One region of the Psychrobacter sp. P11G3 genome, then DNA from elsewhere that is predicted to be linked to it. Evidence: predicted binding sites of a transcription regulator. Region 1 holds the regulator's gene; each other region holds the start of a gene.
What was found. Region 1 encodes PhoB, which activates phosphate uptake and scavenging genes when phosphate is short. Its sites were predicted from a motif close to TGTCATNAANCTGTCATAA; they were not measured.
Positions count from the first base shown of each region.

Region 2: AK824_RS02430 (DNA translocase FtsK) is a predicted target of PhoB. The motif match lies at 2,235-2,253, and genes of this name have one in related genera.
Region 3: pstS (phosphate ABC transporter substrate-binding protein PstS) is a predicted target of PhoB. The motif match lies at 2,331-2,349, and genes of this name have one in related genera.

Region 1 is NZ_CM003596.1:2,912,976-2,917,465, forward strand. It holds gene AK824_RS11765 (M23 family metallopeptidase) at 1-564, shown strand, start outside; gene phoR (phosphate regulon sensor histidine kinase PhoR) at 672-1,763, opposite strand; gene phoB (phosphate regulon transcriptional regulator PhoB) at 1,822-2,526, opposite strand; gene dtd (D-aminoacyl-tRNA deacylase) at 2,639-3,091, opposite strand; gene asd (archaetidylserine decarboxylase) at 3,205-4,041, shown strand; gene AK824_RS11790 (HD domain-containing protein) at 4,136-4,490, opposite strand, start outside.
Region 2 is NZ_CM003596.1:586,064-590,553, forward strand. It holds gene aat (leucyl/phenylalanyl-tRNA--protein transferase) at 1-734, opposite strand, end outside; gene trxB (thioredoxin-disulfide reductase) at 735-1,757, opposite strand; gene AK824_RS02430 (DNA translocase FtsK) at 2,305-4,490, shown strand, end outside.
Region 3 is NZ_CM003596.1:109,612-114,101, reverse strand. It holds gene pstC (phosphate ABC transporter permease subunit PstC) at 1-882, opposite strand, end outside; gene pstS (phosphate ABC transporter substrate-binding protein PstS) at 1,092-2,258, opposite strand; TPP riboswitch at 2,552-2,696, shown strand; gene thiC (phosphomethylpyrimidine synthase ThiC) at 3,011-4,490, shown strand, end outside.

The DNA of each region.
Region 1 (4,490 bases):
CCCAGACCTTCTTTTTTCAGTCGTTTAATAAGCCTATTGATTAAGGCTACTGTATTGCTAGCACTGTTATTTGTCTTCGATAAACTACTACCTAGTATTAGCCAACAAACGCAGTCATTTGTGGTTGCCAAATGGCAGCAACTGAGTCTATTGCAACAAGAACTGCCGACCGAAAACAGCTTACCCAGTCCACTACCAGAACGAAACCTGACAGACACTTGGGGTGCAGCACGTAGTCAAGGCCGCTCCCACGAAGGCATCGACATCTTTGCGCCGCGCAATACTCCCGTGCAGTCGACCACGCAAGGCGTAGTAAGCAAGGTTGGTGAGAACACATTGGGTGGACGCGTGGTTGTGGTGGTAGGGCCTGGTGGCGCAGGACATTACTACGCTCATCTAGAAGACTATGCTGACATCTCTCCCAATGATTGGGTCAATCAGGGCGACGTGATAGGTTATGTGGGTGATAGCGGTAATGCAAAAGGAACACCGACACATGTACACTATGGTATCTATATTAATGGCAGTGCGGTCAACCCTTATCCGCTTTTGCAAAAGGATTAACGGATACAGAAAAGTATGTCGTTAACCTAATTTGAAATAGCACTGAGCTGATATTAGTTAAAAAACTTAAGCCGAGAAACGCACGCTAATACAGACCAGAAATCATATTAATTGGCTGTGACGGATCTGACGTAGTTTGAGGGGAATACCACACTAAATGTCGACCCTTCCCCTTCTACTGAATCGATTTGCAACTGCGCTTCGTGCTGGTGCAATACGTGTTTTACAATCGCTAATCCCAACCCTGTACCACCTGTTGCACGGCTACGACCTTTGTCGATACGATAGAAACGCTCTGTCAAACGGGCGATATGTTCTGATGCAATACCGATCCCATCATCTTCGACCGCGAAACGGCAACCATCAGACGTCCTTGTCCAGCTGATAGTGATATTGCCGCCCTTTGGCGTATATTTGATTGCATTGATTACTAGATTGGATAGCGCACTATTCAAGTACATCTCTGACCCGTACAGCCCATCATAGGTATCTATATGCAAATGAATGATGTGTTTATATGCTTGGTTGTAGGCCTGTGCGTCGTCGTAGATGTTGGTCAGTAGCTTAGTCATATCTATATAATGCAGCTCGTGTGACTCTTCAATTTCAATCTTAGACAGTAGCAATAAATCATTCACGATTCTGTTCATACGGGCTGTTTGCTGCGTCATCAGCTCAAAACCGCGACGCCATTGCGGCGGCATATCTGGCTGATCGGAGAAATTCTCCAGATAGCCCATCATCACAGTCAATGGTGTTCTAAGCTCATGCGAGACATTCGCCACAAAATCCTGCCGCATCTGCTCTAAGTGCCGCAGGCGGGTCACATCATATACAAACAGCAGTTTTTCATCACCGAAAGGCGTCAGTTCGCACTTCAAGTAGCGACTAGGATCTCGCCATGATTCTATATGGACGCCATCGTTAGGTATCGTTGTACCTTCATAATACTGGCGGAACTCAGGTACAGTAATAAAGTCAAATATGTTCTGACCTTTATCTTCTGGCTGTAGCAGCAATAAGTCTTGCGCCGCCTGATTCCACCATTCTAGGCCGTCATTATTGTTGAGCAAAATCACTGCATCGCGCAGGGCTCGTAGTGCACTACCGATTTTTTTGAGTTGCTCTGCTGTACTTTGAGTAGATATTTGCTCTAGTAAAGCTGATTGCTCACTTTGTGCTGGCGCTATCTTGTCCATTTCTTATCCTTACCACTATCCGCGGCCTTTATATTGCTGCGGCATTATTTGTACAAGATTAACTTGGCTCAATCAGGCTAGAAAATCGGTAGCCTGTCCCACGTACCGTCTGTATCAATGTATCACAGTCATAAGGTCGCAGTAATTTTCGTAGACGTTTGATATGCACATCGATGGTTCGGTCTTCGATATATACATTGCCGCCCCATACTTGATCGAGCAGCTGCGTTCGTGTATAGGCGCGCTCAGGGTGACTCATAAAAAATGCCAATAGGCGATACTCTGTGGGCCCAACATCAACGATTTTACCTGCAGCTGTCACGCGCTGACTCTTAGTATCTAGACTTAACTGCCCAATTTCGATAGGTTTGTCGCTACTCATCGCGCTACTGCGGCGTAGTACGGCTTTGATTCTAGAAATCAGCTCACGAGTCGAAAAAGGCTTGGTCATATAATCATCTGCACCTGCATCAAGACCATGCACCTTACTGTCTTCTTCACTTTTTGCTGTTAGCATAATGACTGGTATTTCAGAGAGCAGCTCATCGTTTTTGAGCATACGACAGAAATCCACACCGCTCTTGTCACCCGGCAACATCCAGTCTAACAGTATCAGTGACGGCCTATGATCGACCACTTGCTGATGCGCCTCTGACACATCTGCCGCTTGCAAGCTATCAAACCCAGCCATCTCTAGCGTCATGACAACCATTTCACGAATCGCAGGCTCATCTTCAACAATCAAAATTTGCTCATTATACATAGGACATTCTCGGTGTTAGAGGACAAAATCTAGCATGTAAAAAGGCGATATATACTCACCAGTCTCTACCTATTAAACGGATTAATTATGACAGCTTGATGACACTCTAAAATCAGATTTCTAGTAAAAAATTGAGCGGCCCATCATTAACGCTCGACACTTGCATATCCGCACCAAACTGACCAGTTGCCACATTTGGATGCTTAGTTTTGGCATAATCGACCAACTGTTCAAATAGCGCTTGCGCCGCAGCAGGTGCCATCGCACCACCAAAGTCTGGTCGGCGTCCTTTGTCTGTTTTTGCCATCAAGGTAAATTGTGAAACTAATAATAGCCCACCAGCAACCTGCTGAACGTTTTTATCCAGTTTACCAAATTTGGCCGGATCATCGTCATTTTCAAAAATGCGATAGGTCAGTATTTTGTCAATCATACGCTGGGCAGCGGCAAAATCGTCTTCGTGCCCTAAGCCAACATATGCCAATACCCCATGCTCAATCTCGCCGATACACTGCTGATCGACGACCACACTAGCGTGCTTCACCCGTTGTATGAGTGCTTTCATTTACTAATTCCTTAACAGATTATGGCCATACAATAATATGCTGTCCATGATAAAATACCGTCATTAACTTAACTATTATTTCTTATATTACACCTTATTTTGGTAGCCTTATTATGAATGTATTTACCACCTTACAACAGCTTGTGCCGCAGCAAAAGCTCAGTAAAGTCGCTGGACGTTTGGCCGCCAGTCGCCACCCTTATGTCAAACGCACCTTTATCCGTAGCTTTGCCAAAGCTTATAATATCAGCTTAGACGAGTACGAACGCCAAAGCCTAAACGCTTATGAGAGTTTTAATGACTTTTTTACCCGCGAGTTAAAAGAAGACGCTCGTACTATCGACGCCACTGCAAATGGTATCGTGAGCCCTGCGGACGGTATTATCTCTCAGCTAGGACAAATCGAAGACCATAAGCTATTACAGGCAAAAGGTCGTCACTATGATGTCGGCCAACTGCTTGCTGATAGTGAAGATGGCAGTTATTTCGCTGATGGTAGTTTTGCGACTATCTACTTAGCGCCTAGTAATTATCACCGTGTACATATGCCGTTTACTGGCACGTTGACCAAGACTCGCTATGTACCTGGCACCCTGTTTTCGGTCAACAATACTACGGCGGCTAACGTGCCAGACTTGTTTGCGCGTAATGAGCGTCTGGTCTGTATGTTTGATACCAAGTATGGCAAAGCAGCTGTCGTAATGGTTGGTGCTATGATCGTCGCTGGTATTGAAACTGTCGCCACTGGCAAAATTGCTCGTACTGACGACATATTCGAGTCCGATCATGATATGCAGTTTGCAGCAGGCGAAGAGCTTGGACGCTTTTATTTGGGCTCAACGGCTATCGTGGTATTGCCAAAAGCAGCAAAGGCTGACTGGCTAGATAGTATGCAAGCCAATAGCATCGTGCAAATGGGTCAGTTGCTAGGAACGGCAAACGCCCAATAACGTGCTTGTATAAAAGTACTGAAAATATCAGCCCAGTTAAGCGTAAATCATCATGCTTTATTGGGCTTTTTTTATGCCTGTTATTTATGCAGATTTACGCATCAATCAGCCATCCTTGATGAGTTGCATAATCAATATTTTTTGTCAGCCAATCATGAATAGGAGGGAAGCTGTCTTTGATAAATGCATGAGCCCCCGCCACCTGCGAGCGCGTAACGCCAAGCTCAATCCACGTTTTACCGTTGGTATTCAGATTGAGTAAAAACGGCAATAAACGATCAACGACTCTGAGCAACTGACTCTCTTTGCTGCTTCCTGTTTCTTGCGCTTCCCAAACCTCGCTTAAATCACTAATGCCATTGCCTCGCTCACGTTGCAATCTGGCAATACCTGCACGCTCTTCGACGTGTGCATCAGTACGCGTATCGGCATACAAGAAAGTATCGCCC
Region 2 (4,490 bases), 930 kb from region 1:
CATAGCACAGACTGGCTGCCAATTAGGTTGTCTAACTGAGTCAGAAAGTCAGCACGCGGTAAGGTAGTGGCACCTAAGCTCATTAAATGATCGTTCGGTAGCTGACAGTCGACGAGTGCGACATCACTTTGTTCACATAAGCGCATCAGACCCCAAAACGCTAGCTTTGACGCATTAGAGGCTCGGTGAAACATTGATTCACCAAAATAGATGCCGTTTATTTTTAACCCGTATAATCCGCCAATCAGTTGACCTGCCTCGTCCCAAACTTCAATGCTATGAGCAAAGCCTTGCGCATGCAATATGGTATAGGCTTCGATCATCTCATCATGAATCCAAGTATGCTCACCTTCGGGATGATTGTCATTAAGGCCATCACTGCGCGGTAAGCTACAGGCATGTATGACATCGTCAAAAGCTTGATTAAGCGTTACTTGCCAACGTTCGCGATTTGCTTGCTTACGTAGAGACTTGCTCGGTTGATAGGCCGAAGGAACGATTACACAACGCGGCTCAGGGCACCACCAAGCAATAGGCTCATTTTCGTTAAACCAAGGAAATAGCCCCTGAGCGTAGGCTGATATCAGCGTTTCAGGTGCTAGGTCACCGCCCATAGCGACGATGCCAATACCATCAGGGTCGATAGAAACGGGATCAGGAAAGTCATAACGCCCAAGACTTTTTAAAGTCTCAGGCGTAATGTGTTTATCGTGCTGTTGAGTAAAGTTGCCCATTTAGGCTTCTTTATCTGCAGTTAGTGTTGAATCGTAAGTGTGATCACGAGCGACGGTTTCGCCCAGTGCATCCAAGTACTTTTCAGCATCCAGCGCAGCCATACAGCCAGTGCCAGCAGAAGTGATAGCTTGACGGTAAACGTGATCTGCTACGTCACCTGCGGCAAACACACCTTCGATACTGGTCTGAGTAGCATTACCATTCAAGCCACTATTAACGATTAGATAGCCATCTTTCATATCCAACTGACCTTTAAACAAGTCAGTGTTTGGCTTATGACCAATAGCGACAAACATACCCATTGTATCTAGTTGTTTGGTACTGCCATCAATCATTGATTCGATGACGACGCCATTGACGCCCATGTCATCACCGACCACTTCTTTTACTTGATGGTTCCATTCGATTTTGACATTACCATTTTTGGCTTTTTCAAATAGCTTGTCTTGCAGAATTTTTTCAGAGCGTAGGCTGTCACGGCGATGCACTAAGGTCACCTCAGACGCAATATTAGATAAGTACAAAGCTTCTTCAACCGCTGTATTACCACCACCAATCACCGCAACTTTTTGGTTTTTATAAAAGAAACCATCACAAGTGGCGCAGGCTGATACGCCAAGCCCTCTGAACTTAGTCTCTGATTCTAGTCCCAAGTACTGTGCAGAGGCGCCAGTTGAGATAATGAGCGCGTCACAAGTATAGCTACCGTTGTTACCTGTCAATTGAAAAGGACGCTCATTTAGGTTTACTTCGTTGATATGATCATAGACCAGTTCAGTACCGAAACGCTCAGCATGCGCTTTCATCCGTTCCATCAATGCAGGGCCTGTCAAATCATGCGCATCGCCTGGCCAGTTATCGACTTCAGTAGTGGTGGTTAATTGTCCACCGACTTCCATACCAGTAACCATAACTGGCTTAAGGTTAGCGCGTGCTGCATAGACTGCGGCAGAGTAGCCAGCAGGGCCTGAGCCTAAAATAATGAGCTTTTCGTGACGTGGAGCAGTAGTGTCAGTTGCCATGAGTTGTTCCTTGCTAAATATACGAATTAAAAATGTAAGTTATAAATATAATAAAAGACGAATATCAAAAATGACTACAAATATGCTTCTTCTAATTGCTGTGTGATAATAACATAAGGGCACAGCGCACAAAGTGCAAGTTTGCTAAAACAAACACAGGTATCATTAGAATCAAAGAATAAATAACTTTGGAACATAAGTGCGAAAACAGAGACTATTTTATAGAATTTAGGCAATACAGCTAGCCATATTTTGCCACTCGTGTTTCGCTAACCAGCTGTTTTCTTGCGCAAATTGTCTACTGGTTTACTTTCTTACACGCTTTCTTGAGAAGACTGTCGCCACTGCACCTATGTATTTGTTATTATAAGAAGTTATGCCAAGTGTAGTAGGAGCCAAGCGATAACGGTTGTTTCAAGGCTCTATGATCGGCACACGCCAAACCAACACTTCGCTCGGTACATTTATGTCAACACTTTATGTCAGCATGATTAGGCTTAGTCATGCATTGGCGACCATTTAGTATTAATAACAAGGCAGATCTTACGTGATATCAGCACCGCTTATTGAGTATTTAAAAAAGGGAATGTTTACCCTCCTTGGGTTAATACTGGCCGTTTATCTGTTTGTCATTTTGATGACTTATACAGGCAACGATCCTAGCTGGTCGCACATCAGTAGTGATATGACCACGATTAATAACATGGGCGGCGAGGCAGGCGCATGGTTGTCCGATTTGCTTTACAGCTTTTTTGGGTTTGGTGCTTGGTGGTTTTTAGCATTTGTAGTTTATGAATCTATTCTGATTTGGTGGGAAAACAAGCCAACGTTTTGGCTCATGCGATTGGTCGCTTATGTGTTTTTACTATTAAGTGCTAGCGCATTATTTGCACAATTGGTCTCTCTAGTTCAACAAGTCACGAACCCTGACGCAATCGGTCTTGAAGGCGTCGCTGGTGGCATTATCGGGCTAGAGTTACAGGCGCGTTTGGCACAGCTGCTATCGCAGTGGGGGAGTGTGGTTTTCTTAGCAGTATTTGTTGTGATTACCGCTACGTTTGCCTTTAATATCCATTGGATGACGATATATCAAAGGGTTCGGGCGCTATCGTGGCTTGGTTCAGGTGTAAAAAGTCAGGATGCTATCGACGCTACTGAACCGAGTAGTACATCAGAAGAGGTTATCCAGAACTTAGAAAAATCGGTAGATAAAAAAGTAGAGCATGAGCAACTGCCACTTGAGTTGCAGTCTGCGGAAAATACTAGCGGTGCTCAAGACGTCAGCAGTAGTGGACGTTTCGGTAGTGTATTGTCAGACTTTTTGGCAACATCAGGATTGGCCGATAGTGTCAAAGCCTCTGTCATCGCAGCAAAAGCAGCGGCGACACCTAATAGCTCAAAAGGTGAGCAGGTAGATAGCGATACAGGCTCGCTTAATAGCTCTACTGATAATACAGCCGACAATGCAGTCCAGCCATTAGCCTCAAACTTGACTGCATCTATTGCTCGCAAAGTTGAGCCAAGCTTTGCGTGGAATGATGCCAATACGGTCGATGACTTACTAGCAAGTGAGCAAATGGCTTACAGTGCCAGCGGCATGAGCAGCTCGGCTATGCCTGTACCTAACTATTCCCAAACGGGTACTAGTACCACAGCATCGTTAGAAAAAACAGTACCTGCTACTGTGACCACTACCACGACAGAAGCGGTTGCTCAACCAGATATACACGATAAAGAATCACTAGCTCAGCCATCAGTTGATGAGTCAGTGCACAGCGATTTGGCCAGTCAACCAGTCATTGAACCTGCTGAGCCTAAAATCTCTATGACACATGAGACTGCGGAAGTAGATAAATTAGCAGAAGCATGGTTGGCAGAGCATGCTGATATATCAGAACCTACAGAGTCTATTGTAGAAACGTCTGAAGACTCTAAGCCTGTTCAGGAAACCGTAGCAGCTGAGCCAATAGTACCAGAGAAGACGCCAGAACCTATCGTAGAAGAGCCTATTAGTTTTGTACAGGATTCAGCCAATCAACTGTCTGATACGCCTGTAGAGTTGCCACATACTGAAAAGACAGCAGTAGTCTCTGAGCCTGAAGTTGCTCCGGTAACAGTAGAGACTGAGCCTGCATTGTCAGATTTGTCAGACGTTTCAGACATGACACCAACCAATACGCCTCCTGCCAATCCAAAAGCAGCACCTACTGTGGAGGCGGCCAGTCCTGTTGCTAGTATGCAACCTATAACGCCTGCCAAACCATCCGTCAGTTTTGCTGTTCCAGAAGGAGATAGCAGCAACCATATCACTGATATGATGCCAGACGATGACAGTCTTTCTGACGATATGACTGTGCCAGTTATGCCGCATATCAGTGATGATGCAGCCTTTAGCCAAAAGTCACGCTCGATGCAAACCGCCGCTTATCGCAGCAGTCTAACGCCTATTCCAGAGGTGTCGATACTAGACAAGCCTGATCCTGACCGCAAGCCCAGTTATACGATTGCTGAGCTTGAGCAATTGTCTGAGTTATTGGAAATTAAACTACAAGAATTCAATGTCAAAGCCTCGGTGGTCAATGCGATTCCAGGGCCTGTGGTCACTCGTTTTGAAGTGGAGCTAGCTGCTGGGGTAAAAGCCAGTAAAGTCACAGGTATCTCGCGTGACTTGGCGCGCTCACTATCGATGGCTTCTTTGCGTGTGGTCGAAGTGATTCCGGGTAAACCGTATAT
Region 3 (4,490 bases), 450 kb from region 1:
GACAAATAAGATTAAGCCTAGATGTAGTAGAGACGCAAGATGTAGCTCACTAGACGCTTCAGCAAACTCATTGGCCAAGGCCGAGGTAATCGTCACACCAGAAGTAAATAGGCTTGGACTGATATTAAACGCATTACCAATCAAGAAGGTAACTGCCATCGTCTCACCCAATGCACGACCAAGACCCAAAATTACGCCACCAACGACACCAGCTTTGGTATAAGGCAGGATAATCTTGAACATGACTTCCCAAGTCGTCGCGCCCATGCCATATGCTGACTCTTTCAGCAAATCGGGTACAACAGAGAAAACATCACGCATGGTGGCAGCGATGAACGGTATGATCATAATGGCAAGTACTAGGGAGGCGGTAAACATACCCAGTCCCATAGGTGCACCTGCAAACAGCTTACCGATAATAGGCAAAGGGCCGACGTGCTCAATAAACCATGGCTGAATATGATCACCAAAGAACGGCGCAAATACGAACAATCCCCACATGCCATAAATGATAGATGGGATACCAGCCAACAACTCAATGGCGATACCAAGTGGTTTTTTGAGGAACTTAGGGCACATCTCGGTTAAAAATATCGCAATACCGAAACTGACTGGAACCGCGATAATAATAGCGATAAATGACGTGACTAAGGTGCCGTAAATAGGCGCTAATGCACCGTATTCATTGGCAACTGTATCCCAGTTATTGCTGGTATAAAATCCCAAACCAAACTCTTGAATACTCGGCCATGCTCCAACAATTAGAGACACCAAAATGCCCCCTAAAGATAGGAGGACGAGTATGGCAAACGCTTTGGTAGAGTTAACAAATAAAGCGTCGTAACGTTTTTGTTTAGCCAGTTGGGACCTTAAGTCTGTCATAAGTGTCTCAGCATTGAATGGGATGAATCGAAATATTAAAAAAATGTATATCAGGTCTTAACACAGCAAACTTAAATGGTATGAGTAACTATATCTATCGAGATGTATTCATCAAATTTGCTGTGTTAAAACCCCTCAAACAACTACCGGAGAATAGCTATTCGAGAGGATGACTTGTCGGTTGCTAAATAGCATTTAGCAGAAACAAATTACTGAGCTGGCTTGTAGACAGGCTGACCATCGCTACCTTTCACTTCGTTCCACTTCTCTTTGAACAAGGCCACTGCCGTGTCAGAGAATGGTACGTAGTCTAGTTCCATGGCGCTGTCATCACCTTGGGTATAAGCCCAGTCAAAGAAATTCAACACGCCAGCGACTTGCTGAGGGTTTTCTGGTTGCTTATGTACCAAGATAAAGGTCGCAGCAGCGATAGGCCATGCTTGGTCAGTTTCAGAGTTGGTGATGACTTTATAAAAGCCTTCTTGTTGTGACCAATCGATATCACCTGCCGCAGCAAACGTCTCAGCAGATGGCTGTACGATGTTACCAGCTGCGTTTTTCAGCGCAGTATGTGACATCTTATTTTGCTTAGCGTAAGCATACTCAACATAACCGATCGAGTTTTTCATGCGGTTTACGTAGCTTGAGACGCCTTCGTTACCTTTACCGCCTGCACCAGTCGCAGAGGTCGGCCACTTGACAGTTTTATCAACGCCAACAGTGTCTTTCCAGTCTGGTGAAACCTTGGCAAGATAATCAGTAAAGTTAAACGTCGTACCTGAACCATCTGAGCGGAATACCGTTGTGATTGGGGCATCTGGCAAGGTCAAATCTGGGTTCATCGCCTTAATCGCAGGGTCATTCCAGTTACTGATTTTACCCAAATAGATATCAGCCAACGTTGTGCCGTCTAGCTTTAATGCACCAGGCTCAACGCCATCAATGTTGACGATTGGTACAACACCACCGATAACTGTTGGGAACTGAATCAAACCTGCTTCATCTAACTCTTCAGGCGTCATCGGTGCATCAGAAGCACCAAAATCTACTGTTTTTGACTGGATTTGTTTGATACCACCAGATGAGCCAATCGACTGATAGTTGACTTGGCCGCCGGTAGCAGCATTGTAGTCATATGACCATTTCGCATAGATAGGCTGCGGGAATGATGCACCTGCACCTGTAATATTCATAGCGATATTTTCAGCAGATTTAAAATCTGACGTAGCAGAAGATGCTGTCTGAGAGGTTGTTTCAGCTGTTGTCACAGCGCTACTGCTAGTATCAGCAGTTGGCTCCGCCGTATCTGTTGACTTATTACACGCCGTAAGCATTAATGTACAACTGACGGCCACTGCTAATAACGAATAACGCATGTAGGACTCCTGAAGTTTAACAACGGTATAAAAAAGCATTGCTTGTGATATGCGTGTTATCTTGCCAAATCTTTATGACAGTTTAATGACAACTTCTAGAATCCTTCATTCGCTTTACATAATATTTGAATAATTTGTCTACAACCTAGTAATACTAAGCATCCTCATCTATTAACACTCAGAAAAATTATTCACGAAAATATTGAACCGTGTGTTTGACGCAGAATATTTGTATCCAAATACTATTAGCCGTTGGTACAGAATTTTGTTAGTATGAAGGCTGATTTACAACACTGACAGACTCGGGGTGCGGTGTATTTTTGGCTCACTTTATTAAACTTGCTTTATTAAAGTAGTCGCCTTGATACATTCGCTGAGAGATCACCCGCCGAACCTGATGCGGTTAGTACCGACGCAGGGAAGTCTCAAGCACTTTGTTATTTATGGCAAAGGGCGCGTAGAAATACATTTTTATCGTCACTACTGTCTTAATATGCGTGATGCATAGCCAGATAAGAAGAGAGGATATCAAGCTGCGTCCAATATTTGATGACCACCATACGCGACGATACTTTTTGGTCGAAGTTGTGGGTTCAGGATATAAATTTGTCTAGATGATGGATGCCTACCCCCGCAGATACTGGCGGTGTTGATTTTATTCAAAAACCAACACGCTAGGACAGCATATGACTACTGCAGACACCACTTCAATTGCACCGAAAGCCCAAACGCATAACCCAGCCGACAACTCAATGCTTGCTTCAAATGCTGCTGACACGACCAACGTCAAAGCAGATAAGAAAGCAGATGCGCTAAAAACCCCTGCCCACAGGGCCGCAAGCGATGCTCGTTTCGAAGAAGATGCGCGCGACCTACACCGTATTTTACCTGCCTCACGAAAAGTCTATATCGAAGGCTCAAGACCTGACATCCAAGTACCGATGCGTGAAATCAGCTTGGCTGATACGCCTGTTGGTGGCACTGGAGATAAAGATGGTGAGCATAACCCACCGTTTTATGTGTATGACACCTCGGGTGTATATACCGACCCTAATGTCGATATCGACCTAACACGTGGATTGCCAAAATTGCGTGAGAACTGGATCGCAGAACGCAATGATACCGAGCAATTAAGCGGTCTATCCAGCTCATACGGACAAGCGCGTGCCCGCGACATCAGCACTGCTAACCTTAGATTTGCTCATATTGATAAACCGCGTCGCGCCAAAGCAGGACAGAACGTCACGCAAATGTACTATGCACGCCGTGGCATCATCACTCCTGAGATGGAATATATCGCCATACGCGAAACGCAAAAGCAGCATGAACTGACCGATATGCGTCAACACGATGGCGAGAGCTTCGGTGCCAATACGCCTCAAATCATTACCCCTGAATTTGTTCGTGATGAAGTAGCGGCTGGACGCGCTATTATCCCAAACAATATCAACCACCCTGAGTCTGAGCCGATGATCATCGGGCGCAATTTCTTGGTGAAAATTAATGCCAATATCGGTAACTCAGCGTTGGGTTCGTCTATCGATGAAGAAGTGTCTAAAATGACGTGGGCCACGCGTTGGGGTGCGGATACCATCATGGATTTATCAACGGGTAATCATATTCATGAAACCCGTGAATGGCTAATCCGTAACTCTCCTGTGCCGATTGGTACGGTACCGATTTATCAAGCATTAGAAAAGGTCGATGGCGTTGCTGAAGACCTAACATGGGAGATATTCCGTGATACGTTGATCGAGCAAGCAGAGCAAGGCGTCGATTACTTTACTATTCACGCTGGCGTGCTATTACGCTATGTGCCGCTCACCGCAAAACGTCTGACAGGTATCGTCTCACGCGGCGGCTCTATCATGGCGCAGTGGTGTCTTGCCCATCATAAAGAAAGCTTTTTATATACGCATTTTGAAGACATCTGCGAGATTATGAAACAGTACGATGTAGCATTTAGTCTAGGTGATGGCCTACGCCCTGGCTGCTTGCAAGATGCCAATGATGAAGCGCAGTTCGGTGAGCTACGTACGCTTGGTGAATTAACCAAAGTCGCATGGGAGCACGATGTACAGGTGATGATCGAAGGCCCTGGACACGTCGCGATGAACCGCATCAAAGAAAACATGGACTTGCAGCTTGAGCTATGTGCTGACGCGCCTTTCTATACTTTAGGGCCATTAACCACAGATATCGCCCCAGGTTATGACCATATCACTAGCGCCA